2 regions of the Citrobacter sp. CFNIH10 genome follow, and region 2 is predicted to be linked to the other one. Evidence: predicted binding sites of a transcription regulator. Region 2 holds the regulator's gene; the other holds the start of a gene.
The links. Region 2 encodes PhoB, which activates phosphate uptake and scavenging genes when phosphate is short. Its sites were predicted from a motif close to CTGTCATAAAACTGNCNNAT; they were not measured.
Positions count from the first base shown of each region.

Region 1: a site for PhoB is predicted at 10,677-10,696, ahead of glpT (glycerol-3-phosphate transporter). Genes of this name have one in related genera too.

Region 1 covers NZ_CP026216.1:4,734,016-4,750,119, forward strand. Annotated here, with positions in the region: gene gyrA (DNA topoisomerase (ATP-hydrolyzing) subunit A) at 1-2,128, opposite strand, end outside; gene ubiG (bifunctional 2-polyprenyl-6-hydroxyphenol methylase/3-demethylubiquinol 3-O-methyltransferase UbiG) at 2,275-3,003, shown strand; gene nrdA (class 1a ribonucleoside-diphosphate reductase subunit alpha) at 3,420-5,705, shown strand; gene nrdB (class Ia ribonucleoside-diphosphate reductase subunit beta) at 5,820-6,950, shown strand; gene yfaE (ferredoxin-like diferric-tyrosyl radical cofactor maintenance protein YfaE) at 6,950-7,204, shown strand; gene inaA (lipopolysaccharide kinase InaA) at 7,211-7,861, opposite strand; gene glpQ (glycerophosphodiester phosphodiesterase) at 8,077-9,153, opposite strand; gene glpT (glycerol-3-phosphate transporter) at 9,158-10,477, opposite strand; gene glpA (anaerobic glycerol-3-phosphate dehydrogenase subunit A) at 10,819-12,447, shown strand; gene glpB (glycerol-3-phosphate dehydrogenase subunit GlpB) at 12,437-13,696, shown strand; gene glpC (anaerobic glycerol-3-phosphate dehydrogenase subunit GlpC) at 13,693-14,883, shown strand; gene C2U53_RS27220 (Rpn family recombination-promoting nuclease/putative transposase) at 15,066-15,980, shown strand; gene yfaU (2-keto-3-deoxy-L-rhamnonate aldolase) at 16,026-16,104, opposite strand, start outside.
Region 2 covers NZ_CP026216.1:2,501,952-2,518,055, forward strand. Annotated here, with positions in the region: gene C2U53_RS15495 (AroM family protein) at 1-577, shown strand, start outside; gene ppnP (pyrimidine/purine nucleoside phosphorylase) at 648-932, shown strand; gene rdgC (recombination-associated protein RdgC) at 970-1,881, opposite strand; gene mak (fructokinase) at 2,007-2,915, shown strand; gene sbcC (exonuclease subunit SbcC) at 2,955-6,098, opposite strand; gene sbcD (exonuclease subunit SbcD) at 6,095-7,297, opposite strand; gene phoB (phosphate response regulator transcription factor PhoB) at 7,494-8,183, shown strand; gene phoR (phosphate regulon sensor histidine kinase PhoR) at 8,225-9,520, shown strand; gene brnQ (branched-chain amino acid transporter carrier protein BrnQ) at 9,927-11,246, shown strand; gene proY (proline-specific permease ProY) at 11,324-12,697, shown strand; gene malZ (maltodextrin glucosidase) at 12,835-14,652, shown strand; gene C2U53_RS15550 (LysR family transcriptional regulator) at 14,646-15,548, opposite strand; gene C2U53_RS15555 (hydrolase) at 15,818-16,104, shown strand, end outside.

The DNA of each region.
Region 1 (16,104 bases), 2.2 Mb from region 2:
CGTCCTCTTTAAAGCGCACCACTTTGCCCGCCGCCGAGAACAGCATGACTTCGTCAGAACCGGAGGTCAGATCCACGCCAATCAGTTCGTCGCCATCGTTCAGGTTCACCGCAATGATACCGGCAGAACGCGGGCGGCTGAATTCGGTCAGCGCGGTTTTCTTCACCGTACCGCTGGCGGTCGCCATAAAGACGTTCACGCCCTCTTCGTACTCACGAACCGGCAGGATAGCGGTAATACGTTCGTCGGCTTCCAGCGGCAGCAGGTTGACGATCGGACGGCCACGCGCACCACGGCTCGCTTCTGGCAGTTGATAAACCTTCATCCAGTACAGACGGCCCCGGCTGGAGAAGCAGAGGATCGTGTCATGGGTGTTGGCCACCAGCAGACGGTCAATAAAGTCTTCTTCTTTAATACGTGCAGCCGATTTGCCTTTCCCACCACGACGTTGTGCTTCGTAGTCGGTCAGCGGCTGATACTTCACGTAGCCCTGATGAGACAGGGTCACAACCACATCTTCCTGGTTGATAAGATCTTCGATATTGATATCAGCGCTATTCGCGGTGATTTCGGTACGACGCTCATCGCCAAACTGATCGCGGATCAGCTCCAGCTCTTCGCGAATCACTTCCATCAGGCGATCGGCGCTGCCCAGAATGTGCAGCAGTTCCGCGATCTGTTCCAGCAGCTCTTTGTATTCATCGAGCAGTTTTTCATGCTCAAGGCCGGTCAGTTTCTGCAAACGCAGATCCAGAATCGCCTGGGCCTGCTGTTCTGTCAGGTAGTACTGACCGTCACGCACGCCGAATTCTGGCTCCAGCCATTCCGGACGCGCAGCGTCGTCACCAGCACGTTCCAGCATCGCAGCCACGTTGCCCAGATCCCACGGACGTGCGATCAATGCGGCTTTCGCTTCCGACGGGGTCGGCGCGCGACGAATCAGCTCAATGATCGGGTCGATGTTCGCCAGCGCAATCGCCAGTGCTTCAAGGATATGCGCACGATCGCGGGCTTTACGCAGTTCGAAAATGGTACGACGAGTCACCACTTCACGGCGGTGGCGCACAAACGCTGAAATGATGTCTTTCAGGTTCATGATCTTCGGCTGACCATGGTGCAGTGCCACCATGTTGATACCGAAAGAGACCTGCAGTTGAGTCTGGGAGTAGAGGTTGTTCAGTACCACTTCCCCGACCGCGTCGCGCTTAACTTCAATCACGATGCGCATACCGTCTTTGTCAGACTCGTCACGCAGCGCGCTGATGCCTTCAACGCGTTTGTCTTTTACCAGTTCCGCGATTTTCTCGATCAGGCGCGCTTTGTTCACCTGATACGGAATTTCATGCACGATAATGGTTTCACGACCGGTTTTCGCGTCTACTTCCACTTCCGCGCGGGCACGGATGTACACTTTACCGCGACCGGTACGATAGGCTTCTTCAATACCGCGACGACCGTTGATGATCGCCGCCGTCGGGAAGTCCGGACCCGGGATGTATTCCATCAGCCCTTCAATGCTGATGTCTTCATTGTCGATATACGCCAGGCAGCCGTTAACCACTTCCGTCAGGTTGTGTGGCGGGATGTTGGTCGCCATCCCTACTGCGATACCGGACGAACCGTTTACCAACAGGTTCGGGATTTTGGTCGGCATAACGTCAGGGATTTTTTCCGTGCCGTCATAGTTGTCGACAAAATCAACCGTCTCTTTTTCCAGATCGGCCATTAACTCATGGGCAATCTTCGCCAGACGGATTTCCGTATAACGCATCGCCGCCGCGGAATCGCCATCGATGGAACCGAAGTTCCCCTGGCCATCCACCAGCATATATCGCAGCGAAAACGGCTGAGCCATACGGACAATGGTGTCGTATACCGCAAAGTCGCCATGCGGGTGGTATTTACCGATTACGTCACCAACGACACGGGCTGATTTCTTATAGGCTTTGTTCCAGTCATTGCCCAATACGTTCATGGCGTAAAGTACGCGACGGTGTACCGGCTTCAGGCCATCTCGGACATCCGGCAGCGCACGGCCAACAATGACCGACATCGCATAATCCAGATAAGAGTTCTTCAGCTCTTCCTCAATGTTGACCGGTGTAATTTCTCTCGCAAGGTCGCTCATCTAACCGCTATCCCTCTACTGTATCCCGGATTCAAAGGTCGCAAATTATAACACAACCACAGAGATTGAGGTAAACCAATAAGCTTTATTCACCCGCGTGGACTGATATACTCCTGTCACTAGCCCTATAAGGAGTAAAAGCCCCGATGAATGCCGTAAAACCACCGGTAAACCACAACGTTGACCATGAAGAAATTGCCAAGTTTGAAGCAGTTGCGTCGCGCTGGTGGGATCTGGAAGGCGAATTTAAGCCGTTGCATCGCATTAACCCGCTGCGGCTGGGTTATATTGCTGAACGCTCAGGCGGCCTGTTTGGTAAAAAGGTGCTCGACGTCGGCTGCGGCGGCGGCATTCTGGCAGAGAGCATGGCGCGTGAAGGCGCCACAGTGACCGGTCTGGACATGGGGTTTGAGCCCTTGCAGGTAGCAAAACTGCATGCGCTGGAAAGTGGTATTCAGGTGGATTACGTGCAGGAAACCGTGGAAGAGCACGCGGCAAAACATGCCCATCAGTATGACGTGGTAACCTGTATGGAGATGCTGGAACATGTGCCCGATCCGCAATCGGTGGTTCGCGCCTGCGCACAACTGGTGAAACCCGGCGGCGAGGTGTTCTTCTCAACGCTCAACCGTAATGGCAAATCCTGGCTGATGGCGGTTGTCGGTGCGGAATATATTTTACGCATGGTGCCGAAAGGGACCCATGATGTGAAGAAATTTATTAAACCTGCGGAGCTGCTAGGTTGGGTGGATCAGACGGTCTTGCAGGAGCGCCATATGACCGGGTTGCACTACAACCCTATCACCAACACCTTCAAGCTTGGCCCTGGCGTTGATGTGAACTATATGGTGCATACCACCGCAAAAGCGGAATAAGCCCCCTGCCTGATGGCGCTTCGCTTATCAGGCCTACAAAGATGTGCCTGTAGGCCGGATACAACATTACTGTCGCCATCCGGCTTACAAAAATTGCGCCAGATCATGAGAACTTTCTACACCTTCGTTGAAGAAATCAGCACTCGATCAAATTATCTATTTTTTTTATGAATTATTGACATCCCCGCCAGGCCTTATGCGACGTGCACTTAGCCTTTCTTACCCTTTTGCAACCTCAATTTAACCTCAAAATCAACTCTTGTGCTGAAAAGAATCCCTACTAGAATACTCACCATATAGCGTTTACTTTAACACTCAACCCCTACATATAGTATTTATCCACAGAGTTAGTCACAAGGTGGCATTGTGGATAATGCAGGGGATATTTTTTCTTTCACGGACAGGTAAAAAACCACATGAATCAGAGTCTGCTGGTGACAAAGCGTGATGGTAGTACAGAGCGCATCAATCTCGACAAAATCCATCGGGTTCTGGATTGGGCGGCAGAAGGACTGAATAACGTATCGATCTCTCAGGTCGAACTGCGCTCCCACATCCAGTTTTATGACGGTATCAAGACCTCCGATATCCATGAAACGATCATTAAAGCGGCGGCGGACCTGATCTCCCGCGATGCGCCGGATTATCAGTATCTGGCTGCGCGTCTGGCGATTTTCCATCTGCGTAAAAAAGCCTACGGCGAATTTGAACCGCCGAAACTGTTTGACCATGTGGTGAAAATGGTTGAAATGGGCAAATACGACAATCATCTGCTGGAAGACTACACGGAAGAAGAGTTCAAGCAGATGGACTCGTTCATCGTACACGACCGTGATATGACCTTCTCCTACGCCGCCGTTAAGCAGCTGGAAGGGAAATATCTGGTACAAAACCGTGTCACCGGTGAGATCTACGAAAGCGCCCAGTTCCTCTATATTCTGGTAGCAGCCTGCCTGTTCTCGAATTACCCGCGCGAAACCCGTCTGGAATACGTCAAACGTTTTTATGACGCGGTGTCGACGTTCAAAATTTCTCTGCCGACGCCGATCATGTCCGGCGTTCGTACCCCGACGCGTCAGTTCAGCTCTTGCGTGCTGATCGAGTGCGGCGACAGCCTGGACTCGATCAACGCCACCTCCAGCGCGATTGTGAAATACGTTTCCCAGCGTGCTGGTATCGGTATCAACGCCGGTCGTATCCGTGCGCTGGGCAGCCCGATTCGCGGCGGCGAAGCGTTCCACACCGGCTGTATCCCGTTCTACAAGCACTTCCAGACCGCCGTGAAATCCTGCTCTCAGGGCGGTGTACGCGGTGGTGCGGCCACGCTGTTCTACCCGATGTGGCATCTGGAAGTGGAAAGCCTGCTGGTATTGAAAAACAACCGTGGCGTGGAAGGCAACCGCGTGCGTCACATGGACTACGGCGTACAAATCAACAAACTGATGTACACCCGTCTGCTGAAAGGGGAAGACATTACCCTGTTCAGCCCGTCCGACGTCCCTGGCCTGTATGATGCGTTCTTCGCCGATCAGGACGAGTTCGAGCGTCTGTACACGAAATATGAGAAAGACGACAGCATCCGCAAACAGCGTGTCAAAGCCGTTGAACTGTTCTCGCTGATGATGCAGGAACGCGCCTCTACGGGGCGTATCTATATTCAGAACGTTGACCACTGCAACACCCATAGCCCGTTCGATCCGCAGGTCGCGCCGGTGCGCCAGTCCAACCTGTGTCTGGAAATCGCGCTGCCAACCAAACCGCTGATGGATGTGAACGACGAAAACGGTGAAATCGCCTTGTGTACGCTCTCCGCGTTCAACCTGGGAGCAATCAACAGCCTCGAGGAACTGGAAGAGCTGGCGGTACTGGCCGTTCGTGCCCTTGATGCGCTGTTAGATTATCAGGACTACCCGATCCCGGCCGCCAAACGTGGTGCGATGGGGCGTCGTACGCTGGGTATTGGCGTGATTAACTACGCTTACTATCTGGCGAAGCACGGCGTACGTTACTCCGACGGCAGCGCCAACAACCTGACGCACAAAACGTTTGAAGCCATTCAGTACTATCTGCTGAAGGCCTCTAACGAACTGGCGATTGAACAAGGCGCCTGCCCATGGTTTAACGAAACCACCTACGCACAGGGCATTCTGCCGATCGATACTTACAAGAAAGATCTGGATGCCATCACCAGTGAACCGCTGCATCATGACTGGGAAGCGCTTCGTGAGTCCATCAAGACCCACGGTCTGCGTAACTCAACGCTCTCTGCCCTGATGCCGTCCGAGACCTCTTCGCAGATCTCGAACGCCACTAACGGTATTGAGCCGCCGCGCGGTTACGTCAGCATTAAAGCGTCGAAAGACGGTATCCTGCGTCAGGTGGTGCCGGACTACGAGCACCTGGGCAACGCCTATGAGCTGCTGTGGGAAATGCCGGGGAATGATGGTTATCTGCAACTGGTCGGGATTATGCAGAAGTTTATCGATCAGTCGATTTCAGCCAACACCAACTACGATCCGTCGCGCTTCCCGTCCGGAAAAGTGCCGATGCAGCAGTTGCTCAAAGACCTGCTCACCGCCTATAAGTTCGGGGTCAAAACGCTGTATTATCAGAACACCCGCGACGGCGCGGAAGATGCCCAGGACGATCTGGTGCCATCCATTCAGGACGATGGCTGCGAAAGCGGCGCATGTAAGATTTAATCTGTTGCCGGATGGCGGCGAAAAGCCTCATCCGGCCTACAAAATCAATCGGATGTTGTAGGCCGGATAAGCGAAGCGCCATCCGGCATTACACAGCTGACAGGACTCACTTCAATGGCATACACCACATTTTCACAGACGAAAAACGATCAACTGCTGGAGCCGATGTTTTTTGGTCAGCCGGTTAACGTGGCCCGCTACGATCAGCAAAAATATGACATCTTCGAAAAGCTGATCGAAAAACAACTCTCCTTCTTCTGGCGTCCTGAAGAGGTTGACGTTTCACGCGACCGCATCGACTACCAAGCGCTGCCAGAGCATGAAAAACACATTTTTATCAGCAATCTGAAGTACCAGACGCTGCTGGATTCTATTCAGGGGCGTAGCCCGAACGTGGCACTGCTGCCGCTGATCTCCATTCCGGAACTGGAAACCTGGGTCGAAACCTGGGCCTTCTCCGAGACCATTCACTCGCGCTCTTACACCCATATCATTCGTAATATCGTTAACGATCCGGCTATTGTGTTTGATGACATCGTCACCAACGAGCAGATCCAGAAACGTGCGGAAGGCATTTCCAGCTATTACGATGAGCTGATTGAGATGACCAGCTACTGGCACCTGCTGGGCGAAGGGACGCACACCGTGAACGGCAAAACCGTCACCGTGAACCTGCGTGCGCTGAAGAAAAAACTGTATCTGTGCCTGATGAGCGTCAACGCGCTGGAAGCAATCCGCTTCTACGTCAGCTTCGCCTGCTCATTCGCTTTCGCCGAGCGTGAACTGATGGAAGGCAACGCTAAAATCATTCGCCTGATTGCCCGTGACGAAGCGCTGCACTTGACTGGCACTCAGCACATGCTGAACCTGTTGCGCAGCGGCGTTGACGATCCGGAAATGGCGGAAATTGCCGAAGAGTGTAAGCAGGAGTGCTATGACCTGTTTGTGCAGGCCGCCCTGCAGGAAAAAGAGTGGGCAGACTATCTGTTCCGCGACGGTTCAATGATCGGCCTGAACAAAGACATTCTGTGCCAGTACGTCGAATACATCACCAACATTCGTATGCAGGCGGTCGGTCTGGATCTGCCGTTCCAGACCCGTTCCAATCCGATCCCGTGGATCAACACCTGGCTGGTGTCCGATAACGTTCAGGTGGCCCCGCAGGAAGTGGAAGTGAGTTCTTATCTGGTCGGGCAGATCGACTCTGAAGTCGATACCGACGATCTGAGTAACTTCCAGCTCTGATGGGACGCGTCACACTGCGCATCACTGGCACACAGTTGCTGTGCCAGGATGAACACCCTTCCCTGCTCGCCGCGCTTGAATCGCACAACGTTGAAGTGGAATATCAGTGCCGCGAAGGCTATTGCGGCTCTTGCCGCTGCCGTCTGGTTGCAGGTCAAGTGGACTGGATCGCTGAGCCGTTAGCATTCATTCAGCCCGGCGAAATTTTGCCCTGCTGTTGCAGGGCAAAAGGCGACATCGAAATTGAGATGTAGCGCGCGTTACAGCGCGTAGTAATACGCTTTCACCTGTTCCCAGTCCGCTTTCGGGATGGGACTCAGGTACTTCTCAAGCTGAGAGAAGTCATGGTGCGCCGCTTTATGGCGGCGCAAACGACGACGGCTTTTTTCCAGATCTAAAAACCCGGCTTCAACCGTCCCTTCCGTTTTCACATAGATATGTCTTACGTAGCAGCAGCCGTGCTGACGATTGACGCTGTGCATCTTTTTAAAGGCCAGCGCGACCGCGTTTAGCATTGCATCACGCACCTCATCAGGATACGGCGTCACTGCATGCTGTTTATACCACTCCTCGATGCTCACAAAACCTTTCATATCTTCGGTGATCAGCAGCGCACGCCACTCACCGTTAACTTTTGTCGCGTTGCCATAGACAATTTTCGGCACGATAACGCCCGCTCGGGCCAGTTCGTTGATCACCTCGATTTCGCGCACAATCGTCGGACGTCCGAAAGGATAGCGTACCGAGTGAAACAGGTGTTGTGTCATCCGCTTCACATACAATTTCTTCCCGTCACGTTCGATGCATTGCACACCGCTCATCCCTTTGCGTCGATAATTCGGTTCTTCGACCCAATCGCCTTCCGTTGCCCACCAGCTCTCAAACTCATCCTGCACTGCTGCCTGCGCCATTCTGACCATCCGTTACAGTAACGACATAAATTATTTATCGAACAAATATAAATCTTCTTCTTAAGGAAATCTTAAGAAATTCATGATCGGCTACGGACTTCTTGATCTGACGTGTGCTTTTTTGCATTAAACCGGCAGGAAAAGAGATAAAAAAACTGCACCTTACTCAGCGGTTGCCCGCCTTTGGGGTGCAGTGGAGAGGGATAACGCGGTTGTTACTCTTTACGTAAGAACATCACCGCTTTGTCGGGGAAGTCGGTGAACAGCCCGTCCACGCCCGCTTTGTTGTAGAGGATGTCGTACAGCTGATTCACATCCGTCGTGTACTCCGGCAACTGATCGGCGCGCACCGTATAAGGATGAACCGCCATCTTATTCTGGTGGGCCTCTTTCACCATATCTGTCAGGACGATATTGCCTTTCGTCGACTTCTCGTCAATCAGCATGTGGTAATCCGGACCGATGCCGTCCGCATATTCCGCCACCTGTTTCATCGCCCCGGGTTTGAACATCCAGTCGTAGTTGTAATTGACCCAACTGCCGTCCGGCTGCTTCTCCTGGGTTTCATTCCAGTCGGTATAGGCAATCAACTGCACCAGGTTCAGATCCATCCCCATTTTAGGTTCCAGCTCATTTTTGATGCGCTTGAGTTCTGCTACATCAAAACTTTGCAGATAGACTTTGTCCTGCTTGTCGCTGTAACCGTACTGTTTCAGCACTTCCAGAGTCTTCGTCGCAATGTCCTTCCCTTCCTGATGATGGAACCACGGCGCTTTGATCTCCGGATAGATACCGATGTTCTTGCCGGTAGAATGGTTCAGTCCCTGAACAAACTCGATCTCTTCAGCAAAGGTATGCACGCGGAAATCCGATTTACCCATCGGGAAACGCCCAGGATAGGTTTGCACCTTCTTGCCATTTTCCAGATCAAACCCTTCGGTAAATTTCAGAGATTTGATTTCGTCCAGCGTAAAGTCGATGGCGTAATAACGACCGTCTTTGCGTGCACGATCCGGAAAACGCTCGGCGACATCCGTCACGCGATCAAGATAGTGGTCATGCAGGACGACCAGTTGGTCGTCTTTGGTCATCACCAGATCCTGTTCCAGATAATCCGCCCCCTGCGCGTAGGCCATTGCTTTCGCGGGCAGCGTATGTTCCGGTAGGTAGCCGCTCGCGCCACGGTGGGCAATCACAACTTTATCCGTGTTGCTGGCGGCCAGGGCATGACTTCCCATTACCGCGCCCGCCATCATCAGCGTCAGGCTCAGGTTTTTCAGTGTTTTTTTCATTCACTTAGCCCCCGTTGCGTTTCAGTTGCATCTCAGCATGGTGGCGTTTTTCGCCGATCATCACCACAATCAACAGAATCACCGCCAGAATGCTGCCGCCGATCATCACCATGAAACCGCCGTCCCAGCCGAAGAAGTCCACGGTGTAGCCGACGATGGCGCTGGCCGCCACGGAACCGCCGAGGTAACCAAACAGGCCGGTAAAGCCCGCTGCCGTCCCTGCGGCTTTTTTCGGTGCCAGTTCCAGCGCATGCAAACCAATCAGCATCACCGGACCGTAAATCAGGAAGCCGATCACAATCATACAAACCATATCGACGGTCGGGTTACCTGCCGGGTTCATCCAGTAAACGATGGTAGCGATCGTCACCAGGGTCATAAAGAACACACCGGTCGCGCCACGGTTACCACGGAACACTTTGTCCGACATCCAGCCGCACAGCAGCGTGCCAGGGATCCCTGCATATTCATAGAAGAAGTAGGCCCAGGAGGATTTATCCAGCGCAAAGTGCTTCACTTCTTTCAGATAGGTTGGAGACCAGTCGAGAATGCCGTAACGCAGCAGATAAACGAACACGTTCGCAATCGCGATGTACCACAACAGTTTATTCGGCAGAACGTACTGCATGAAGATCTGCTTCGCGGTCAGCTCTTCTTCCGCTTTCTCGTTGTAGTCGTCCGGATAGTCGTTTTTGTACTCTTCGATGGGCGGCAGGCCACAGGATTGCGGCGTATCACGCATCAGCGCGAAAGCGAAAATAGCCACCAGAATGGCGCCGAACGCTGGCATATACAGGGCAGCTTTCCAGTCGTTAAACCAGGCCATCCCGAGCAGGAACAGCAGCGGAGGAATCCCGCCACCGACGTTATGCGCACAGTTCCAGACGGAGACAATCCCGCCACGTTCCTTCTGCGACCACCAGTGCACCATGGTGCGTCCGCACGGCGGCCAGCCCATTCCCTGGAACCATCCGCAGAGGAACAACAGCACGAACATAATAGCAATGCTCGATGTCGCCCACGGTACAAAGCCCATGAACAGCATCACTGCCGCGGCCAGAATCAGACCGGCAGGCAGGAAAACGCGCGGATTCGAGCGATCCGAAACCGACCCCATGATGAATTTCGAAAATCCGTAGGCAATAGAGATCCCCGACAAGGCAAAACCTAAATCACCGCGTGAAAACCCCTGCTCGACCAGGTAAGGCATTGCAAGGGCAAAGTTCTTGCGCACCAGATAGTACGCGGCATAGCCAAAGAATATCCCCAGGAATATTTGCCAGCGAAGCCGGCGGTATGTCGGATCGATCTCCGCTGCAGGCAAGCGAGCTTTATGCGCTCCGCTGCAGGCAAGCGAGCTTTATGCGCCGCTGGTTTAAAAATACTCAACATAATGTAGCCTCCGTGGCCCGTCTTTTATAAGTAGTAAACACCGCAGGTGGTACACGCAACCCCCGCTGCTTCCAGTGTTGGTCGCGATCTTATGCAAAGATACATGCCGTGAATGTGAATTACAGCACATATTGTTACAGATTTATGATGAATGTTCAGAAAGGCGCACGAAATCACGTTTCATTTTCGAATTATGAGCGAATATGCGCGAAATCAAACAAATCATGCTTTTTATGTGGCTAAATGATAAAAAACGAACTGTGAGGGAAAACAATGAAAACTCGCGACTCGCAAACCAGTGACGTGATTATCATTGGGGGTGGTGCCACTGGCGCAGGGATTGCCCGCGACTGCGCGCTGCGTGGACTCCGTGTTATTTTAGTCGAGCGTCATGATATTGCGACCGGAGCGACCGGTCGTAACCACGGGCTGCTGCACAGCGGCGCGCGTTATGCGGTGACTGACGCCGAATCTGCCCGCGAATGCATCAGCGAAAACCAAATTCTGAAACGTATCGCCCGCCACTGCGTTGAGCCGACGGACGGTCTGTTTATTACCCTGCCCGAAGATGAGCTTTCCTTTCAGGCCACCTTTATCCGTGCCTGTGAAGAAGCGGGCATTCGGGCAGAAGCGATCGATCCGCAACAGGCGCGGATTATCGAACCGTCGGTGAACCCACAGCTGATCGGCGCGGTCAAAGTGCCGGACGGAACGGTCGATCCGTTCCGCCTGACTGCAGCCAACATGCTTGATGCGAAAGAGCACGGTGCCATTATCCTGACCGCCCACGAAGTGACGGGGTTGATCCGTGAAGGCGCGACCGTTAGCGGTGTCCATGTGCGCAACCATCTCAATGGCGAAACGCAAACGCTGCATGCGCCGGTGGTGGTGAACGCCGCCGGGATCTGGGGACAGCGGATCGCGGAATATGCCGATTTGAGTATCCGCATGTTCCCGGCGAAAGGGTCGCTGCTCATTATGGACCACCGCATCAACCAACACGTCATTAACCGCTGCCGCAAGCCTTCCGACGCCGATATTCTGGTACCCGGCGATACCATTTCGCTGATTGGCACCACCTCAACCCACATTGATTACAATGATATCGACAGCAACCGCGTCACCGCCGATGAGGTCGATATTCTGCTGCGCGAAGGTGAAAAGCTGGCGCCGATCATGGCGAAAACGCGCATTCTGCGCGCCTACTCCGGGGTGCGTCCACTGGTGGCAAGCGATGACGATCCCAGCGGTCGTAACGTCAGTCGCGGCATTGTGCTGTTCGATCACGCGAAACGCGACGGCCTGGACGGGTTTATCACGATTACCGGCGGCAAACTGATGACTTATCGTCTAATGGCGGAATGGGCCACCGACGCGGTCTGTCGGAAACTGGGTAACACGCGTCCTTGCATCACTGCAGACACGCTGCTACCGGGCTCGCAGGAACCCACGGAAAGCACGCTGAAGCGCGTGATCTCTCTGCCAGCCCCACTGCGAGGCTCCGCGGTGTATCGCCACGGCGACCGTACGCCAGCATGGCTGAGTCATGGTCGTCAGCACCGCAGTCTGGTCTGTGAATGTGAAGCCGTCACCGCGGGTGAAGTGCAGTACGCTGTCGAAAATTTAAACGTCAACAGCCTGCTTGATCTCCGTCGTCGCACCCGCGTGGGGATGGGTACCTGTCAGGGCGAGCTCTGCGCCTGCCGTGCCGCCGGGTTGCTGCAACGCTTTAACATCACCACCGCTGCGCAGTCCATTACCCAGTTGTCAGACTTCCTCAACGAACGCTGGAAAGGCGTACAACCGATCGCCTGGGGTGATGCCCTGCGCGAAAGCGAATTTACCCGCTGGGTATACCAGGGATTATGTGGTCTGGAAAAGGAGCCTCGCGATGAGATTTGATACGGTCATTATGGGCGGCGGTCTCGCCGGACTGCTGTGCGGACTGCAGTTGCAAAAGAGCGGATTACGCTGTGCGGTGGTCACTCGCGGTCAGAGCGCGCTGCACTTCTCTTCCGGCTCGCTGGATCTGCTCAGCGCGCTACCGGACGGGCAACCAGTGAATGACATCACTGCCGGTCTGGACGCCCTGCGCGAACAGGCCCCAACACATCCCTACGCCACGCTGGGTACGCAACGCGCTCTGACACTCGCTGAACAGACACAGGCGCTGCTGGAAGCCTCCGGCGCGCATTTGCAAGGCGAGGTTCGGCAGTCACATCAGCGGGTCACCCCGCTCGGCACACTGCGTTCGACCTGGCTCAGTTCACCGGAAGTCCCTGTCTGGCCGCTGGCGGCAAAACGCCTCTGTGTGGTGGGCATTAGCGGCTTACTCGATTTTCAGGCGCACCTGGCGGCGGCCTCTTTACGTCAACACGATCTGACGGTTGAAACCGCCGAAATCGACCTGCCGGAACTGGACGTGTTGCGTGACAACGCCACCGAATTTCGGGCGGTGAATATTGCGCGTTTTCTGGATAACGAAGATAAATGGCCCTTGTTGTATGACGCGCTGTTGCCGATCGCAAAAACCTGCGAAATGATCATCATGCCCGCCTGCTTTGGTCTGGCGGATGACCGCCTCTGGCGCTGGCTCAACGAGCGTCTGCCATGCTCGCTGATGCTACTGCCTACGCTACCGCCATCGGTGCTGGGGATCCGTCTGCATAACCAGTTGCAGCGTCAGTTCGTCCGTCAGGGCGGGATCTGGATGCCAGGCGATGAGGTGAAGAAAGTCACCTGCAAAAATGGCGTAGTGAGCGAAATCTGGACGCGGAACCACGCGGACATTCCGCTACGCCCGCGTTTCGCGGTGCTTGCCAGCGGGAGTTTCTTTAGCAGCGGCCTGCTTGCCGAACGTGAAGGGATCCGCGAACCGATTCTGGGACTGGATGTTCAGCAAACGGCGACCCGCGCCGAATGGTATCAACGCGATTTCTTTGACGCGCAACCCTGGCAACAGTTTGGCGTCACCACTGATGAGGCGCTGCGCCCGTCGTTGGCCGGACAAACCGTAGACAACCTCTATGCGATTGGCTCGGTTCTCGGCGGATTCGACCCCATTGTCCAGGGATGCGGAGGCGGCGTCTGCGCAGTCACCGCGTTACATGCCGCCCATCACATTGCAGCACGTGCAGGAGGTGAGCAATGAGCGATACGAGTTTTGAAAGTTGCATCAAATGCACGGTCTGTACTACCGCCTGTCCGGTCAGCCGTGTGAATCCAGGTTACCCGGGCCCCAAACAGGCCGGTCCCGACGGCGAGCGCCTGCGTCTGAAAGATGGCGCGCTGTACGACGACGCGCTGAAATATTGCATTAACTGCAAACGCTGCGAAGTGGCCTGCCCGTCTGACGTCAAAATCGGCGATATCATTCAGCGCGCGCGGGCAAAATATGACACCTCCACCCCGTCGCTGCGTAACTTTATCTTAAGCCACACCGACCTGATGGGCAGTGTTTCCACCCCGTTCGCGCCGGTGGTCAACACGGCAACATCACTGAAACCGGTGCGCCAGTTGCTCGATTACGCGCTGAAAATCGACCATCGCCGGACGTTGCCAAAATACTCTTTCGGCACCTTCCGCCGCTGGTATCGCAGCGTGGCGGCCCAGCAGGCACAGTACAACGATCAGGTTGCCTTCTTCCACGGTTGTTTTGTGAATTACAACCATCCGCAGCTCGGCAAAGATTTGATCAAAGTGCTGAACGCGATGGGCACCGGCGTTCAGTTATTGAGTAAAGAGAAGTGCTGCGGCGTGCCGCTGATTGCCAACGGATTCACCGACAAGGCGCGTAAACAGGCGGTGACTAACGTCGAATCACTGCGTGAAGCGATTGGCGTGAAGGGGATTCCGGTCATTGCCACTTCCTCGACCTGTACTTTTGCACTGCGTGACGAGTACCCGGAAGTGCTGGACGTCGACAACAGCGGTCTGCGGGAACATATCGAACTGGCAACCCGCTGGCTGTGGCGAAAACTGGACGAAGGAAAAACCCTGCCGCTGAAGCCGTTACCGTTAAAAGTGGTGTATCACACGCCGTGCCATATGGAAAAAATGGGCTGGACGCTGTACACCCTTGAACTGTTACGCCGCATTCCGGGGCTGGAACTCACGGTGCTGGATTCTCAGTGCTGCGGAATAGCTGGTACCTACGGCTTTAAAAAAGAGAACTATCCTACCTCGCAAGCCATCGGCGCACCGCTGTTTAAACAGATTGAAGACAGCGGCGCGGATATTGTGGTGACCGACTGCGAGACCTGCAAATGGCAAATCGAGATGTCCACCAGCAAACGCTGCGAACATCCGATCACCCTGTTGGCGAAAGCATTAGGCTAAATGACTCGCCCGGCGGCACGGTGCCCCGGGCGTTTTTGCGTTTAGCCTTCCACAAAATTGAATACGTTACCGTCGTACGTATTTATCTCCCGTCCCTCTTCGCAAAGACTGAATTTCGGGCATGCAGCCCTTAATGTAACCTCGTATCGTCACGTCACTGGATTCTTTGGTGACGGACAACCATGGCGAAATCAACGACGTCAACACCGCACGATGCCGTGTTTAAAAAGATGATGACCCATCCTGAAATTGCGCAGGATTTTCTTAAGATTCATCTTCCTGAGTCATTATGCAAACTTTGCGAGTTAACCACGCTCAAACTGGAATCCACCACCTTCATTGAAGACGACCTGAGAACCTACTATTCCGATGTTTTGTGGTCGCTGAAAACACACGAGGGTGAGGGTTACATTTACTGCGTTATCGAACATCAGAGTACCGCCGTGCCGCACATGGCCTTTCGTTTGATGCGCTATGCCACTGCCGCGATGCAACACCACCTTGATAGCGGAAATAAAACCCTGCCGCTGGTGATCCCGATGCTGTTTTATCATGGCGAACAAAGCCCATACCCTTTCTCACTGAACTGGCTGGACGAATTTAACGACCCACAGCTGGCGCGGCAACTCTACACAGAAGCCTTTCCACTGGTCGATATCACGGTGATTACTGACGACGAAATCATGCAGCATAAGCGCATAGCTCTGCTGGAACTGATGCAAAAACATATCCGCGATCGTGATTTGATGGGGCTGGTTGACCGACTGGTCACGCTGTTAATTACAGGTACTGCTAATGACAGCCAGTTGCATACGCTGTTTAATTATCTGGTGCAGTACGGCGATGTGTCCCGCTTCAGTGACTTTATCCGTAACGTCGCTGAGCGAGTTCCCCATCACAAGGAGAAATTGATGACGATTGCAGAAAGGCTTCGGCAGGAAGGCCACGACACGGGATTGCAGGAAGGCAGGCAAAAAGGCACCAGGGAGGAGGCATTACGTATCGCGCGGATGATGCTGAAGAGCGGGATCGAACGCGACAAGGTGTTAATGATAACCGGACTGTCACTCGACGATATCATGGCAAACAGTCCGTAAAGTCTGACAGATGGCCCGGCGGTGCAGCGCCGCCGGATTATGGATTTAGTAACTGCTTTTCAGTTTCGGCATCGTCTGACCGGGCTTAAACATTGCCAGCCGCTGATCCAGCGCGTCGGTATAC
Region 2 (16,104 bases):
CAGCTTGCTCGGAAAAATGAGTCGTGATGACGTCCTGGCGGAATATGCGCTGGAGTCCGACGAAGACCCGCTGTTAACCCTGCTTAACGATAATGAACTGGCTTATGTTTCGCGGCAGAAAGTAGAACGCGATCTGCAAAGCGTCATCGAAGTGCTGGATAACCAGGGCTACGACGTCATTTTACTGATGAGCACCGTGTCGATTGCCAGCATGACCGCCCGTAACAGCATTCTGCTTGAGCCGCTGCGTATTATTCCACCGCTGGTGGCCTCAATTGTCGATGGCCATCAGGTGGGGGTGATTGTGCCGGTTGAAGATCTGATGGCCGATCAAGCGGAAAAATGGCAGGTTTTACAGTCGCCGCCGCTGTTCTCGCTGGCGAATCCGGTTCACGGCAGTACCCAGCAGTTGATTGAAGCCGGTAAAGACCTGCTGGAACAAGGGGCGGATGTCATCATGCTGGACTCCCTGGGTTTTCATCAGCGCCACCGCGATGTCCTGCAAAAATCGCTCGATGTCCCGGTACTGCTCTCTAATGTGCTGATTGCGCGACTGGCTTCAGAATTGCTGGTTTAATTTTGCGTGACAGGCCAAAGGGCTGCCCCCTATATTGGTTGTCAATTTACCAACGAGACAGGGTCCGTTTATGCTTCAAAGTAACGAATACTTTTCCGGCAAAGTAAAATCAATCGGCTTTACCAGCAGCAGTACTGGCCGTGCCAGTGTAGGCGTGATGCTGGAAGGTGAATACACCTTCGGTACCGCAGAGCCTGAAGAGATGACGGTCGTAAGCGGCGCGTTGAATGTGTTACTGCCGGATACCACCGAATGGAAAGTGTATGCCGCAGGAGAAGTATTTAACGTCCCGGGCCATAGCGAGTTTCATTTACAGGTCGCAGAACCGACCTCTTATCTTTGCCGCTATCTGTAATATTTTTTCCCTCTCCGTGCGGAGAGGGAATCTTCGTTTAGCGCTGCGCTTCGCCGCCTAAACCTTCCACCAGATTCTGAATCAACGCGGCCAGTTCGCCGGTCATCAGGATAAAGTCCGCGTCGAAACGCTGGGCGAAATCTTCCCGGTCGATGTCTTCGTTTTGATCGCGGAGTTCGTCACTGAATTTCAGGCGCTTAATCGACGCGTCATCGCAGATCATAAACTGAATACGCTGCTGCCAGTCGAGCGCCAGTTTGGTCACCACTTTACCGGCTTCAATGTGCACGGCGATCTCGTCGCTCACCAGATCCTGTTTCTTTGCCCGGATCACGCCGCCGTCTTCCAGCATGGCTTTCAGTTCGGCTTCGTCGAGTAACTGGAAGCCCTGCGCCACGGTGCCGGAACGCACCCACTCGGTGAGCGTCAGCTCAATCGGGTTTTCCAGCGCCAGCGGAACCACCGGCAGAGAGCCGAGGCTCTTACGCAGCAGCGCCAGCGTATCTTCCGCTTTTTTTGCGCTTGCGCAGTCCACCATGATCAATCCGTTCACGGTGTCGATCCACATCATGGTCTGACTAAAGCGGCTGAAGGCGCGCGGCAGCAGCGAATGCAGCACTTCATCCTTCAGCGAGTCTTTCTCGGTTTTCTTCAGCTTACGCGCCTGTTCGGCTTCCAGTTTGGCGATCTTCGCTTCCAGCGCCTGTTTGATCACCGGAGAGGGCAGGATCTTCTCTTCTTTACGCGCGCAAATCAAAATCTGGCCGTTGTTAGTATGCGTCAACGCATCGCTGTGCGATCCCATTGGCGGCACCCAGCCCGTTTTTGCCATATCCTGGCTACCGCAAGGGGTAAACGTCATCGAGGCTAGCTGTTTTTCCATCTCCTCGGCACGCAATGAAATATCGCGGCTAAGACGGTAAACCATTAAATTTTTGAACCACAGCATGATAATTTCCACGGCCTTGTCGTTAAATCCAGCGCGTATAGTAACGAATTGTCGGCAGGCTTGCATTGCCATTCCCTATACCTCGCTCTACTCTGTTGATATTCCCAAAAAAAGAGGAACACCGTGTGCGTATTGGTATTGATTTAGGCGGCACCAAAACGGAAGTGATCGCGCTCAGTGAGGCTGGTGAACAACTGTTCCGCCATCGTCTGCCGACGCCGCGAAATGACTATCAGCAAACCATCGAAACCATTGCCACGCTGGTGGCGATGGCGGAGCAGACCACCGGACAAACGGGGACGGTAGGGATAGGGATCCCGGGTTCCATTTCGCCTTACATCGGCGTGGTGAAGAATGCCAACTCCACGTGGCTGAACGGTCAGCCGTTTGATAAAGACCTCAGCACCCGTCTGCAGCGTGACGTTCGTCTGGCGAATGACGCGAACTGTCTGGCCGTTTCTGAGGCCGTTGATGGAGCGGCTGCCGGGGCAATGACGGTTTTTGCCGTGATTATTGGTACCGGCTGCGGCGCAGGTGTGGCGCTCAACGGTCGGGCGCACATCGGCGGCAATGGGACGGCGGGCGAATGGGGTCACAACCCTTTGCCGTGGATGGATGAGGATGAGCTTCGCTACCGTGAAGAAGTCCCCTGCTACTGCGGAAAACAGGGATGCATTGAGACGTTTATTTCTGGTACCGGGTTCGCCACCGATTACCAGCGCCTGAGCGGTAACGCCTTAAAAGGCAGTGAGATTATCCGTCTGGTGGAGGAGCAAAATGCGCTGGCCGAACTGGCGCTCAGCCGCTATGAGCTGCGGCTGGCAAAATCGCTGGCTCATGTGGTGAATATTCTTGACCCGGACGTTTTCGTTCTCGGCGGCGGAATGAGCAACATTGACCGCCTGTACAAAACGATACCGCCGCTAATTAAACGGTTTGTGTTTGGTGGTGAGTGCGAAACGCCGGTACGTAAGGCTCTGCACGGAGATTCCAGCGGCGTGCGCGGTGCGGCGTGGCTTTGGCCGCAGGAATAGTGCCAGGAGAGGCCGGCGCTATCCGGCCTGTCGTACCTGTTATTCTACGGCAAACATCCTGTCGAGTTTGCTGTAGCCTAGTCCGTTGATTTTCTTCACCTTGATCTGCACCGGAATCCGTTCTTTCATCGCTTCTACATGGCTAATCACGCCAATGGTTTTGCCGCTGGCGTTGAGCGCATCCAGCGCATCAAGGGCGGTATCCAGCGTTTCACTGTCGAGCGTGCCGAAGCCTTCATCAAGGAACAGCGAGTCAATGCGCGTTTTGTGGCTGACCAGATCGGAGAGCGCCAGCGCCAGCGCGAGACTGACCAGGAAACTTTCGCCACCGGAAAGGGTACGGGTATCGCGTACGGCGTCGGCCTGCCAGGTATCGACCACCTCCAGTTCCAGCGCTTCACTGGCCTTACGTTGCAGTAAATAGCGACCATGCAGGCGGGTCAACTGGTTGTTCGCCAGCCAGACCAGGTTATCCAGCGTCAGCCCCTGGGCGAATTTGCGGAATTTATCCCCCTCTTTAGAGCCGATTAGCGCATTCAGGTAGCCCCAGTCCTCAACCTGTTGCATCGCGTTGTCGATTTTTTGCATCAACGTCTGCTGCTGCTGGCGATTGTCGCTGTCTTGTTTTAGCTGTTGGCGTATTTCGCCCTGACGCGTAGCGTTATCGCGTACCCGATCGTTAAGCTGCGCCACGGTTTGCTGAACATGCTCAATCGACAGCGTGGGATCCAGACCCGCTGGCGGTTGTTGCTGATGTGCCGTCAGCGCTTGCGCCGATTGTGTGGCGAGCGTCTGTGCCTGCTGAACCTGGTTTTCCAGCGACTGTTTTAGCTGTTCCAGACGCGTGACCGCCTCGTCATCCTGCAGCGCGGCAAGAAATGCTGCCTGATCGGCAAACAAACTGTGCGACAGCGCGGCATCGAACTGCGCCTGCGCATCGGCAGCGCGCTGAGTTTCCTGTTTCTCCTGCTGCTGTAATGTCTGCAATTGACTGCGCAGCGACACGCATTCGTCATGAACCTGACGCCAGTTTTCCAGCGTCACGCTTGCATCATCTTCAGCGTCGGTATCAACGGCGGGCAGCGTTTCGAGTAGCGGGGTGAGCTGCGCGATGCGCGCCTGTATCGCCGTCAACTCCGTCTGCCGCTGTTGCCATGTTTGTGCCTCTGCCGCGCGCGCATCTAACCATGCCTCCTCGCTGCCTTCCTCAGGAAGTGACAACGTATAGCGGCTTAACTGTGCTGCCAGCGTCGCCTGGCGCTGGTCGATTTGCTGGCGGAACTGCGCCACCTGCTGTGCATGGGCGGTAATTTGCGCCTGTAGGTCATGGCGCTGGCTCAACTGGTAGAGTTGCTGCTCGTGTTCGTCCTGCGCCGTCAGCCAGGGCTGAATATCATCCTGCGGCTGTAACGTGAGGTTCAGTGCGGCGATCGTTGTTTGCCACTGTTGAGTGAGCGCTTGCTCATCTTTAGCCAGCGTCTGCGCTTCGCTTTCGTCACGCTGTAGCTGCTGGTTGACTGCCTCGGACTGTCCACGCAGGGTGGCGCCTTCGTCGGCCAGCATTTTGACTTCTTTTTCCAGCGCATCGCGTCGCGCCTGATTAACACCAGGTTCGAGTGCCTGATATGCCGCGACAGCAGGATGGGTGGTGGAACCGCAAAGCGGGCAGGGCTGGCCGGACTGCAACTGCGCACGCTGGCTTTCCAGATCTTTGATCCGCGCCTCTTGCTCACAGAGTGTTTTAACATCCTGATACTGCTGATATTTATCTTTATACTGCTGGCGCTTTGCCTCCAGCAGGGTATTGAGTCGGGCCAGTTCCTGTTTGTTATGCGTTATCGTCGCCTGAAGCTGACTCAAACGCGTCAGTCGGGGAACAATCTGACCATGGAGCGAAAGCAGTTGCTGGCGCAGAGGACGCTGTTGCGCATGTTGCACCAGCGCCGCTGCGACTTCCTCTGCCGTCAGATTGAGCGTCACTGGCGGCAGCGATTCCAGCTTGCGGCTATCGTTGACCTGCTGTTGCTGCCATTTTGCCAGCTGAACGTTATCGCTGGCCTGCTGAGCAAAAAGGGCGCGCCATCCTCCTGACTCGTTGTTCCATAGGCGAAAGCGATCGTGTTCGTTTAGCCACTCGCTCAGCGTCTGTTGCGTAGCGAGCAGGGCGGTGGACTGTTGCTCTGCCTGGCGTCGGATGTGGTTGCGAAGCGTGAATCTACTCTGTAAGCGAGTATTTACTTCGTTAATCTGCTGGCGAGTACGGGAGACGGTAGCGGATTGTTCCTGAATGCGCTCCCACAATGGTCGCAACGCTCTGGCAGGCTGTGCGAGGCTGAGCGTTGCCAGCTGTGGCTGGGCGTTTTCCAGCGCTTCCTGGGCAACCTGCAGCATCTGCTGACGCTGGTTCGCGTCGGTCTGCAGTTCGTGCTGTCGCGTCAGCCAGTTCAACTGCTGCTGTCCAGTCTGCTGCTGGGCGACCAGCTGTTTTTCTTCGTCAGTGAGTGTCTGCAAACTTTCTGTCAGCGTCTGCAACGCCTCGGGGGCTAACAGCGCGACGCCGTTGGCTTGCGCCTGTAATTTTTCCAGTTCGGTGCGTGCGGTTTTGTGCTGTTCAAACACCTGGGCAGAGATCTGGCCGTAAATTTCCGTGCCGGTCAGCTCTTCCAGCAGTTCCGCACGCTCTTTCGGCTTCGCGTTGAGGAAGGCGGCGAACTGCCCCTGCGAGAGCAGCATCGAACGGGTAAATCGACCATAATCCAGACCGGTCAGTTCCGCCGTCATCTCCAGTTTGTCTTTCACTTTGTCGGCAAGGATTTTCCCGTCGGCACAGCGCGCCAGTTCAACGCGCGGAACCTGTAAATTACCGTCGGGCTGGTTGCGCGCCCGGTTCTGGCTCCAGAACGCACGATACGCTTCGCCTTTGACTTCAAACTCCACTTCCGCCAGACATTCCGCCGTATCGCGGGACATCAGATCGTTCTGCGATTGCGACACGGTATTCAGGCGTGGCGTCTCGTGGTACAGCGCCAGGCAAATCGCGTCGAGCAGAGTGGTTTTACCCGCCCCCGTAGGCCCGGTAATGGCAAACAGGCCATTGCTGGCAAAGGGCTCCACCGTGAAATCGATCTTCCATTCCCCTTTCAGCGAATTGAGGTTTTTCAGGCGCAGACTGAGAATCTTCATGCCTCATGCTCCCCGGACAGTGTCTGTAGTGTGCGGTGAAAAAGTGCTGTCAGGCGTTCGCACTGCGGCGGCTCAAGTTCTTCCAGCGCCAGACGGCGAGTAAATACCTCATCCACGCTCAGCTCGCTCAGCGTTTCCTGGCGTTCGTTACACAACATGCGTTCGCGCTGCTCCCGACTGCGTCGGACTAACAGTACCTCAACGGGCAGCGTTTCCGTCAGCGTCTGAATTTTCCGCTGCATATCATGCAGGTATTCATCGGTGGTGATTTCGATATCCAGCCAGACCGGGGGGGCCGGAGGGCTGTCACGCCACTGCTCCAGCTGTTCGGTAATGGCGGCGAAATCGCCTTTTAATATTGCCAGCGGTTGCGTAACCGGAACGATGAGTTCCTCAACGCCGGCTAACGCGCCGTCCTGGAAGTCCACCCGATGCACGTACTTGCTTTTGCCGCATTCGTCAAAGCTCAGCGCGATGGGCGAGCCGCAGTAGCGGATGTGCTCCGTACCGCCAATTTTCTGCGCCCGGTGGATGTGGCCCAGCGCGATATAATCGGCAGGCGGGAAGTTCTGCGCCGGGAAAGCATCCAGCGTACCAATATAAATGTCACGCACAGCGTCACTTTTGCTGGCGCCAACGGTGGTCAGGTGGCCGGTGGCGATAATCGGCAGGGCGAGATCGCCACGTAACGCGCAGGCGGCCTCGTATTGCTGCTGATAATAGTCGGTGATGGCACCCAGCAGATGCTGCTGTTTTTCCTGACCGGAGAGTCCCGCCTGACTGCTGACAATGTCGCGCGGGCGTAAAAACGGCACCGGGCACAGCACCGCGCCGGGCTGACCGTCGCGACGATGCAGGAGTTGCGGCGCGTGACCGGCGCTGGCCACTACCGTGGTATTGAGAAACGCCAGAATCTCACGGGATTCATTCAGCGTGGCGACGGAATCATGGTTTCCCGCTAATACCACCAGATGACAGCCCGTTTGCTGTAGGTTGACCACAAAACGGTTATAGAGCTCGCGGGCATAGCTTGGTGGTGAGCCGGTATCGAAGATATCGCCTGCCACGATGATCGCGTCCACCTGCTGCTTAACCGCCGTTTCCAGCAGCCAGTCAAGAAAAGCCTGATGTTCAGCGGCACGGCTTTTACTGTAGAAATTTTGTCCCAGATGCCAGTCAGAGGTGTGAAGGATGCGCATAACGGTTCCATGGCAAAAAAGCATAAAGGGGATTATAACCATTCGGGAGCTGTAATATCTCGTTTCTCGGGTGTCATAAATCAACAACCTAAGGTTAACGTCAGCATACATTTTCATAAATCTGTCATAAAACTGACGCATAATGGCGCCGCATTAAGACAGATGATGATAAGCAACTTATATAACAGGGCAAATCATGGCGAGACGTATTCTGGTCGTAGAAGATGAAGCTCCAATTCGCGAAATGGTCTGTTTCGTGCTTGAGCAAAATGGCTTTCAACCCGTTGAAGCTGAAGATTATGACAGTGCGGTGAACCAGCTTAATGAACCCTGGCCGGATTTGATCCTCCTTGACTGGATGTTGCCCGGCGGTTCTGGTCTACAGTTTATTAAACACCTCAAGCGTGAAGCGATGACCCGGGATATTCCGGTCATGATGTTGACCGCCAGAGGGGAAGAAGAGGATCGCGTACGCGGCCTGGAAACTGGCGCGGATGATTACATTACCAAACCGTTCTCGCCGAAAGAGCTGGTTGCCCGTATCAAAGCGGTGATGCGTAGGATCTCGCCGATGGCGGTGGAAGAGGTCATCGAGATGCAGGGGTTAAGCCTGGATCCCACATCGCACCGCGTGATGACCGGCGACAACCCACTCGACATGGGGCCGACAGAATTTAAACTCCTGCATTTCTTTATGACGCATCCCGAGCGGGTTTACAGCCGTGAACAACTGCTGAATCACGTCTGGGGCACCAATGTCTACGTTGAGGATCGCACGGTTGATGTGCATATTCGCCGTCTGCGTAAGGCGCTGGAAGCCAGCGGCCACGATCGGATGGTGCAGACGGTTCGCGGGACAGGGTATCGTTTTTCGACCCGTTTCTGAAAGGCAAGAACAAGAGCCTGGCTCTGAAGGGAGAGTGACCCGTGCTGGAACGGCTGTCATGGAAAAGGTTGGTGCTGGAGCTGATACTTTGCTGTATCCCGGCCTTCATCCTAAGTGCATTTTTTGGTTACCTGCCGTGGTTTTTACTGGCATCGGTAACAGGACTGCTTATCTGGCATTTCTGGAATTTATTACGTCTCTCATGGTGGCTGTGGGTCGACAGAAGCATGACGCCGCCGCCGGGACGAGGCAGTTGGGAACCGCTGCTGTACGGTTTGCATCAGATGCAACTGCGCAATAAAAAGCGTCGTCGCGAGCTGGGCAATCTGATTAAACGCTTTCGCAGCGGGGCGGAGTCGCTGCCCGATGCGGTGGTATTGACCACCGAAGAGGGGGGGATCTTCTGGTGTAACGGTCTGGCGCAACAGGTGCTGGGCTTACGCTGGCCGGACGATAGCGGACAGAACATCCTTAACCTGCTGCGCTACCCGGAGTTTACGCAGTACCTCAAGCAGCGGGACTTCAGTCGGCCGCTGAATCTGGTGCTTAATACTGGGCGACATCTGGAAATTCGCGTTATGCCGTATACCGATAAGCAACTGCTGATGGTGGCGCGCGACATGACCCAGATGCACCAGCTCGAAGGCGCAAGACGTAATTTCTTCGCCAACGTGAGCCACGAGCTGCGTACCCCGCTTACGGTGTTGCAGGGCTATCTTGAAATGATGCACGAGCAGACGCTGGAAGGGGCAACGCGCGAAAAAGCGCTGTTAACGATGCGCGACCAGACCTCGCGCATGGAAGGACTGGTAAAACAGTTGCTCACGCTGTCGAAAATTGAAGCCGCACCGACGCTTTTGCTCAATGAACAGGTCGATGTGCCGATGATATTGCGCATGGTCGAACGCGAGGCGCAGACGCTCAGTCAGCAGAAGCACACTTTTAGCTTTGAGGTGGATAACCAGCTGAAAGTGCTGGGGAATGAAGAACAACTGCGTAGCGCGATGTCCAACCTGGTGTATAACGCGGTGAACCATACGCCAGCGGGAACCCATATCACCGTCCGCTGGCAGACGGTACCGCACGGCGCGGAGTTTAGCGTGGAGGATAACGGACCGGGCATTGCGCCGGAACATATCCCGCGGTTAACGGAGCGATTTTATCGCGTTGATAAAGCGCGTTCGCGGCAAACGGGCGGCAGTGGACTGGGGCTGGCTATCGTCAAACACGCGGTGAATCATCATGAAAGTCGCCTGATGATCGACAGTCAACTGGGTAAAGGGACGCGCTTTAGTTTTGTGCTGCCGGAACGATTAATTGCCAAAAAAAGTGCTTAAAGTGCAATCGTAAGGTTTTCTTTCCATAAGCCAGCCAATGCTGGCTTATTTTCTTTGCGGCTAAGATAAGTCTGCTGAATTTATCAACGTCTGGTTGTTTTTTGTTCGCATGATAAGCCATGACTTTTTCTGTAGTATGGTGTTTTACACTGGTATGAGATTTGATATCACTATAATCTTCCGGTTTTTGGATCCCTCCTTGCTTTAAAACGTTATAAGCGTTTAAATTGCGCCCCAGATGCTGTCAGACTGACTGTATTCAGGCGGTAAATCGAAAAACTATTCTCTGCTTTCCAGGTTATGGGAGATATCCCTCTGGAATAGCTTAAAAAAACCGCTGTTTCTTCCCGCTGGGAAAGACACTACGTTAATTTAATCAACACCACATCCACAGGCCGTAAGCTTTATGACCCATCAGTTAAAATCGCGCGATATTATTGCGCTGGGCTTTATGACTTTTGCGCTGTTCGTCGGCGCAGGGAACATCATCTTTCCTCCAATGGTTGGTTTGCAGGCAGGCGAAAACGTCTGGATGGCGGCATTCGGTTTTCTGATCACCGCTGTTGGGCTACCGGTGTTGACCGTTATCGCGCTGGCGAAAGTCGGTGGTGGTGTTGATAGTCTGAGTACCCCTATCGGTAAAGTCGCTGGCGTTTTGTTGGCGACTGTCTGCTATCTGGCCGTCGGGCCGTTATTCGCCACGCCGCGCACCGCGACGGTTTCTTTTGAAGTGGGGATCGCCCCGCTGACCGGCGATTCGGCTATGCCACTGTTTATCTACAGCGTGGTCTATTTTTCCATTGTCATTCTGGTCTCGCTCTATCCGGGCAAACTGCTGGATACCGTGGGTAACTTCCTGGCGCCGCTGAAGATTCTGGCGCTGATTGTGCTCTCCGTTGCGGCCATCATCTGGCCTGCCGGTCCGATCAGCCATGCGATGGAAGCGTACCAGACCGCCGCGTTCTCCAATGGTTTCGTTAATGGCTACCTGACGATGGACACGCTGGGCGCGATGGTCTTTGGTATCGTTATTGTTAACGCCGCGCGTTCTCGCGGCGTAACCGAAGCGCGTTTGCTGACCCGTTACACCGTCTGGGCTGGCCTGATGGCGGGTGTCGGATTAACGCTGCTGTACCTCGCACTGTTCCGTCTCGGATCTGACAGCGCTACGCTGGTCGATCAGTCGGCGAACGGCGCGGCGATCCTGCATGCCTATGTTCAGCACACCTTTGGCGGTGCGGGCAGCCTGCTGCTGGCGGCACTGATCTTTATCGCCTGTCTGGTAACGGCGGTCGGCCTGACCTGCGCTTGTGCGGAATTCTTTGCTCAGTATGTGCCGCTCTCCTACCGCACACTGGTGTTTATTCTTGGCGGCTTCTCAATGGTGGTGTCCAACCTGGGGCTCAGCCATCTGATTCAGATCTCTATTCCGGTGCTGACGGCGATCTACCCGCCGTGTATCGCACTGGTTGTATTAAGTTTTACCCGCTCATGGTGGCATAATTCGACCCGCGTCATTGCTCCGGCAATGTTTATCAGCCTGATTTTTGGTATCCTTGATGGTATTAAAGCATCGGCAATCGGCGACGTGTTACCAGCCTGGACCCAGCGCTTACCGCTGGCGGAACAAGGTCTGGCGTGGTTAATGCCCACTGTCGTGATGGTGGTCCTGGCGGTTGTCTGGGATCGCGCAGCAGGTCGACAGGTGACCTCCAGCGCACACTAAGATTGCGGAAAAGTGTTTTAACCACGGGGCTATTACTGGCCCCGTGGTTTTTTATTGTGTTGATGGGTTAGGAATCGATGGAAAGTAATAACAAGCTGAAGCGTGGGCTAAGCACCCGACACATTCGCTTTATGGCCCTGGGCTCAGCCATTGGCACCGGGCTGTTTTATGGCTCTGCGGATGCCATTAAAATGGCCGGGCCAAGCGTGCTGCTGGCCTACATTATTGGCGGGGTGGCGGCCTATATCATTATGCGTGCGTTGGGTGAAATGTCGGTACACAACCCTTCTGCCAGCTCCTTTTCGCGCTATGCGCAGGAAAACCTCGGCCCGCTCGCCGGTTACATTACCGGCTGGACCTACTGTTTTGAAATCCTGATTGTCGCCATTGCCGACGTGACCGCATTCGGCATCTATATGGGCGTCTGGTTTCCGACAGTGCCGCACTGGATCTGGGTGCTCAGCGTGGTGCTGATCATCTGTGCCATCAACCTGATGAGCGTGAAAGTGTTTGGTGAACTGGAATTCTGGTTCTCCTTCTTTAAAGTCGCCACCATCATCATCATGATCGTGGCTGGTTTCGGTATCATCATCTGGGGGATTGGCAACGGTGGACAACCGACCGGGATCCATAACCTGTGGAGCAACGGCGGCTTCTTCAGCAACGGCTGGCTGGGGATGGTGATGTCGTTGCAGATGGTGATGTTTGCCTACGGCGGTATTGAAATTATTGGTATCACTGCCGGCGAAGCGAAAGACCCGGAGAAATCCATTCCGCGCGCGATTAACTCGGTGCCGATGCGTATTCTGGTGTTCTACGTGGGGACGCTGTTTGTCATTATGTCTATCTACCCGTGGAACCAGGTGGGAACCGATGGCAGCCCGTTTGTGCTGACCTTCCAGCATCTCGGTATTACCTTTGCCGCCAGCATTCTTAACTTTGTGGTGCTGACGGCGTCACTGTCGGCGATCAACTCTGACGTCTTTGGCGTCGGTCGTATGCTGCACGGGATGGCGGAGCAGGGCAGTGCGCCAAAAGTGTTCGCCAAAACCTCGCGTCGGGGGATCCCGTGGGTCACGGTGATGGTGATGACTATCGCTCTGCTGTTTGCGGTGTATCTGAACTACATCATGCCGGAGAATGTTTTCCTGGTGATTGCGTCGCTGGCGACCTTCGCGACGGTCTGGGTGTGGATTATGATCCTGCTGTCGCAAATCGCGTTCCGTCGTCGTCTGCCGCCGGAAGAGGTGAAAGCGCTGAAGTTTAAAGTGCCGGGTGGCGTGGCAACAACCATTGTAGGCCTGATTTTCCTCGTCTTTATCATCGGACTGATTGGCTATCATCCCGACACCCGCATCTCGCTGTACGTGGGCTGTGGCTGGATTGTTCTGCTGATGATTGGCTGGATGTTCAAGCGTCGCCACGATCGCCCGATGGCGCAAGCGCAGTAAGATTGTACCGGGTGGCGTGAATGCCATCCGGTCATTTCTCCTCCCCCGAACTCCTCCCCCAATAAACCTTCAGATGATGAGTTATCCTGTAAATCGCTATGGCAAGGTGTGCTCATTTTCATCAAAGGGGATACGTGATGTTGAACGCCTGGCACCTACCGGTTGCCCCATTTGTTAAGCAAAACAAAGACCAACTGGCCATTACGCTCTGGCTGACGGGGGAGAACCTGCCGCAGCGCGTCACGCTGCGTGCGGAGAATGACAACGAAGAAATTGCGCTGGCGATGCATAAATTACGCACGCAGCCGTTCCCGGGCGTGACCGCCTGGCGTGCGGCGATTGATCTTCGCAGCGGGCAGCCGCGTCGGCGCTACAGCTTCAAACTGCTCTGGATCGATCGCCAGTTGTGGTTTACACCGCTTGGGTTCAGCCGTTTTCCGCCTGCTCGTCTGGAGCAATTTGCCGTAGATGCACCGGACAGCGGGCCGCAGTGGGTGGCCGATCAGGTTTTCTACCAAATCTTTCCTGACCGTTTTGCCCGCAGTTCGTCACGCGACGCAGAGCAGGATAAGGTTTATTACCATCACGCCGCCGGGCAGGAGATTGTGCTACGTGACTGGGATGAACCGGTGACCGCGCAGGCTGGCGGCTCCACGTTTTATGGCGGCGACCTCGACGGTATCAGCGAAAAGCTGCCGTACCTGAAAAAACTGGGCGTCACCGCGCTGTACCTGAACCCTGTGTTTACTGCGCCGAGCGTGCATAAGTACGACACCGAAGATTATCGTCATGTTGATCCGCAGTTTGGCGGCGATCAGGCGTTAATGCGTCTGCGGCAGAAAACGCAGCAGCAGGGAATGCGGCTGGTGCTGGACGGCGTGTTTAACCACAGCGGCGACTCTCATACATGGTTCGATCGTTATCAGCGCGGCTCCGGCGGCGCGTGCCATAACCCAGAATCCCCCTGGCGTGACTGGTACAGCTTTTCGCCAGACGGCGTTGCGCTGGACTGGCTGGGATACGCCAGTCTGCCGAAGCTGGATTATCAGTCCGAAAGTCTGGTCAACGAAATATATCGCGGCGAAGACAGCATCGTTCGTCACTGGCTGAAAGCGCCGTGGAACATGGACGGCTGGCGGCTCGATGTCGTGCATATGCTGGGTGAAGCGGGCGGCGCGCGTAACAACCTTAAGCATGTCGCCGGGATCGTTCAGGCGGCGAAGGAAACGCAACCAGAAGCCTACGTCTTTGGCGAACACTTTGGTGACGCGCGACAGTGGCTGCAGGCGGATGCAGAAGATGCTGCGATGAACTATCGTGGCTTCACCTTTCCGCTGTGGGGGTTTCTTGCCAATACCGATATCTCTTACGATCCTCAGCAGATTGACGCGCAGACCTGCATGGCGTGGATGGAAAACTATCGCGCCGGGCTCTCTCATCAGCAGCAACTGAGGATGTTCAACCAGCTCGACAGTCATGATACCGCCCGTTTCAAGTCGCTACTGGGCAACGATGTCGCCCGCCTGCCGCTGGCGGTAGTCTGGCTGTTTAGCTGGCCCGGCGTGCCCTGTATCTATTATGGCGATGAGGTGGGACTGGATGGCGATAACGATCCGTTCTGCCGCAAGACGTTTCCCTGGCAGGCGGAAAAACAGGATGTCACATTGCTTGCCCTGTACCAGCGGATGGCGAAACTGAGGCATAGTATCCCGGCGTTACGCTACGGTGGGTGCCAGGTGGTTTATGCGGAAGACAACGTAGTGGTATTTTTGCGCGTCTACCAGCAGCAGCGCGTGCTGGTAGCCATTAACCGCGGAGAGGCGTGTGAGGTGGTGCTCCCGGCGTCACCGCTGCTGAACGTAACAGAATGGCGTTGTAAAGAAGGAAAAGGGCAGCTGGTTGAGGACGTCCTGTCGCTGCCGACGATTTCCGCCACCCTCTGGCTGAATCACTGATACAACTGCGCGATGTCGCGGCTGGCAAGCAGCGTTTCCCGCCACCACTGCTGCGCCAGCCCGTGGCTACCATCGCGCCATGCCATATAGGCGACATCTTTTTCGCGAAAAGAGATGACGCTTTTTTCGACCAGTTCGCCCGTGGCAAGCCACGGGCTGGCGATATGCCGCGGGAGAAAACCGCAGCCCATCCCGGCGCGCAGCAGCGCCACTTTACTGTGAAAATCGTCAACATGGATTTGCGGCTGTTCTTCCATCAGGTTAGTTTGCAGCGGATGGCAAAAACGCGCGCTGTCGCTGATGACAATGGCGCGGTGCAGGCAGAGTTGTTCATTCGTCAGTCTGTCAGAGAGTGCGGCCAGCGGATGATTGGGCGCCACCACAAAAACATTATCCAGAGTCCCTAACATTTTGTAGGACCACGCGGCAGAGGTCGGTGGTTCGTTAATCGCGCCAAGAATGATATCCGCGCCATTATGCGTGAGCTCTTCCCATGACCCTGCCAGCGTGTGATACGAAAATTTAAGCAGCGTTTGTTTGTTCAGCGCGTGGAAGGCGTCGATGAGAGGTAACACCACCTCAAAGGGGAAGGAAACATCCAGCGCAATGACCAGCTCTTTTTCCCAACCGGAGCTCAGTTGCAGCGCCTGCTTTTCCAGATCTTTTGCCGCACTGAGCAACAAACGCCCCTTTTCCAGCATCATCAGTCCGGTGTCGGTGAATTTGGCCCGATGCCCGGAGCGGTCAAGCAGCTCGATGTTCAGGTCTTTTTCCAGCTTCTGAATCATATAGCTGAGCGCCGCGGGCGTCTTAAACAACGATTCGGCAGCGGCGGCAAAAGTACCGTATTTGTCGATAGCGTCCAGGATAAGCAGAACGTCCAGATTAATGCGCATAGGTTGAATATATCCCTGAAAGTAAACCTCACTGTTGTACCGAATAGCGATAAACAAAACCAGTGAATAAATTAGACGGAAGATCCGCATTTTTTTGAAGGTGCCAGACTATATCGCCGGAAAAGGCTTATTTCATACGCTGGTAAGTTTTCTTTAATAAGTCGTTAGAAATTTCCAACTATACTAAACAGGCTTTCTGATTCAGGATTTGATGGCTGACGGCGGATACCAGACGTCAATTTCTAACTCATTGATTAAGGAAGTATATTATGTCTATTCGGGAACTGATTAATCCCTCTAACTCGACGCTCATTTTTATTGACCATCAGCCGCAAATGGCATTTGGGGTTGCGAATATTGATCGCCAGACGCTGAAAAATAATACCGTCGCACTGGCGAAAGCAGGCAAAATATTTAATGTGCCGGTCATTTATACTTCAGTCGAAACAAAAAGTTTTAGTGGTTACATCTGGCCTGAGTTACTGGCGGTGCATCCGGATGTGAAACCTATCGAACGTACTTCCATGAACTCCTGGGAAGACGCGGCCTTTGTGAA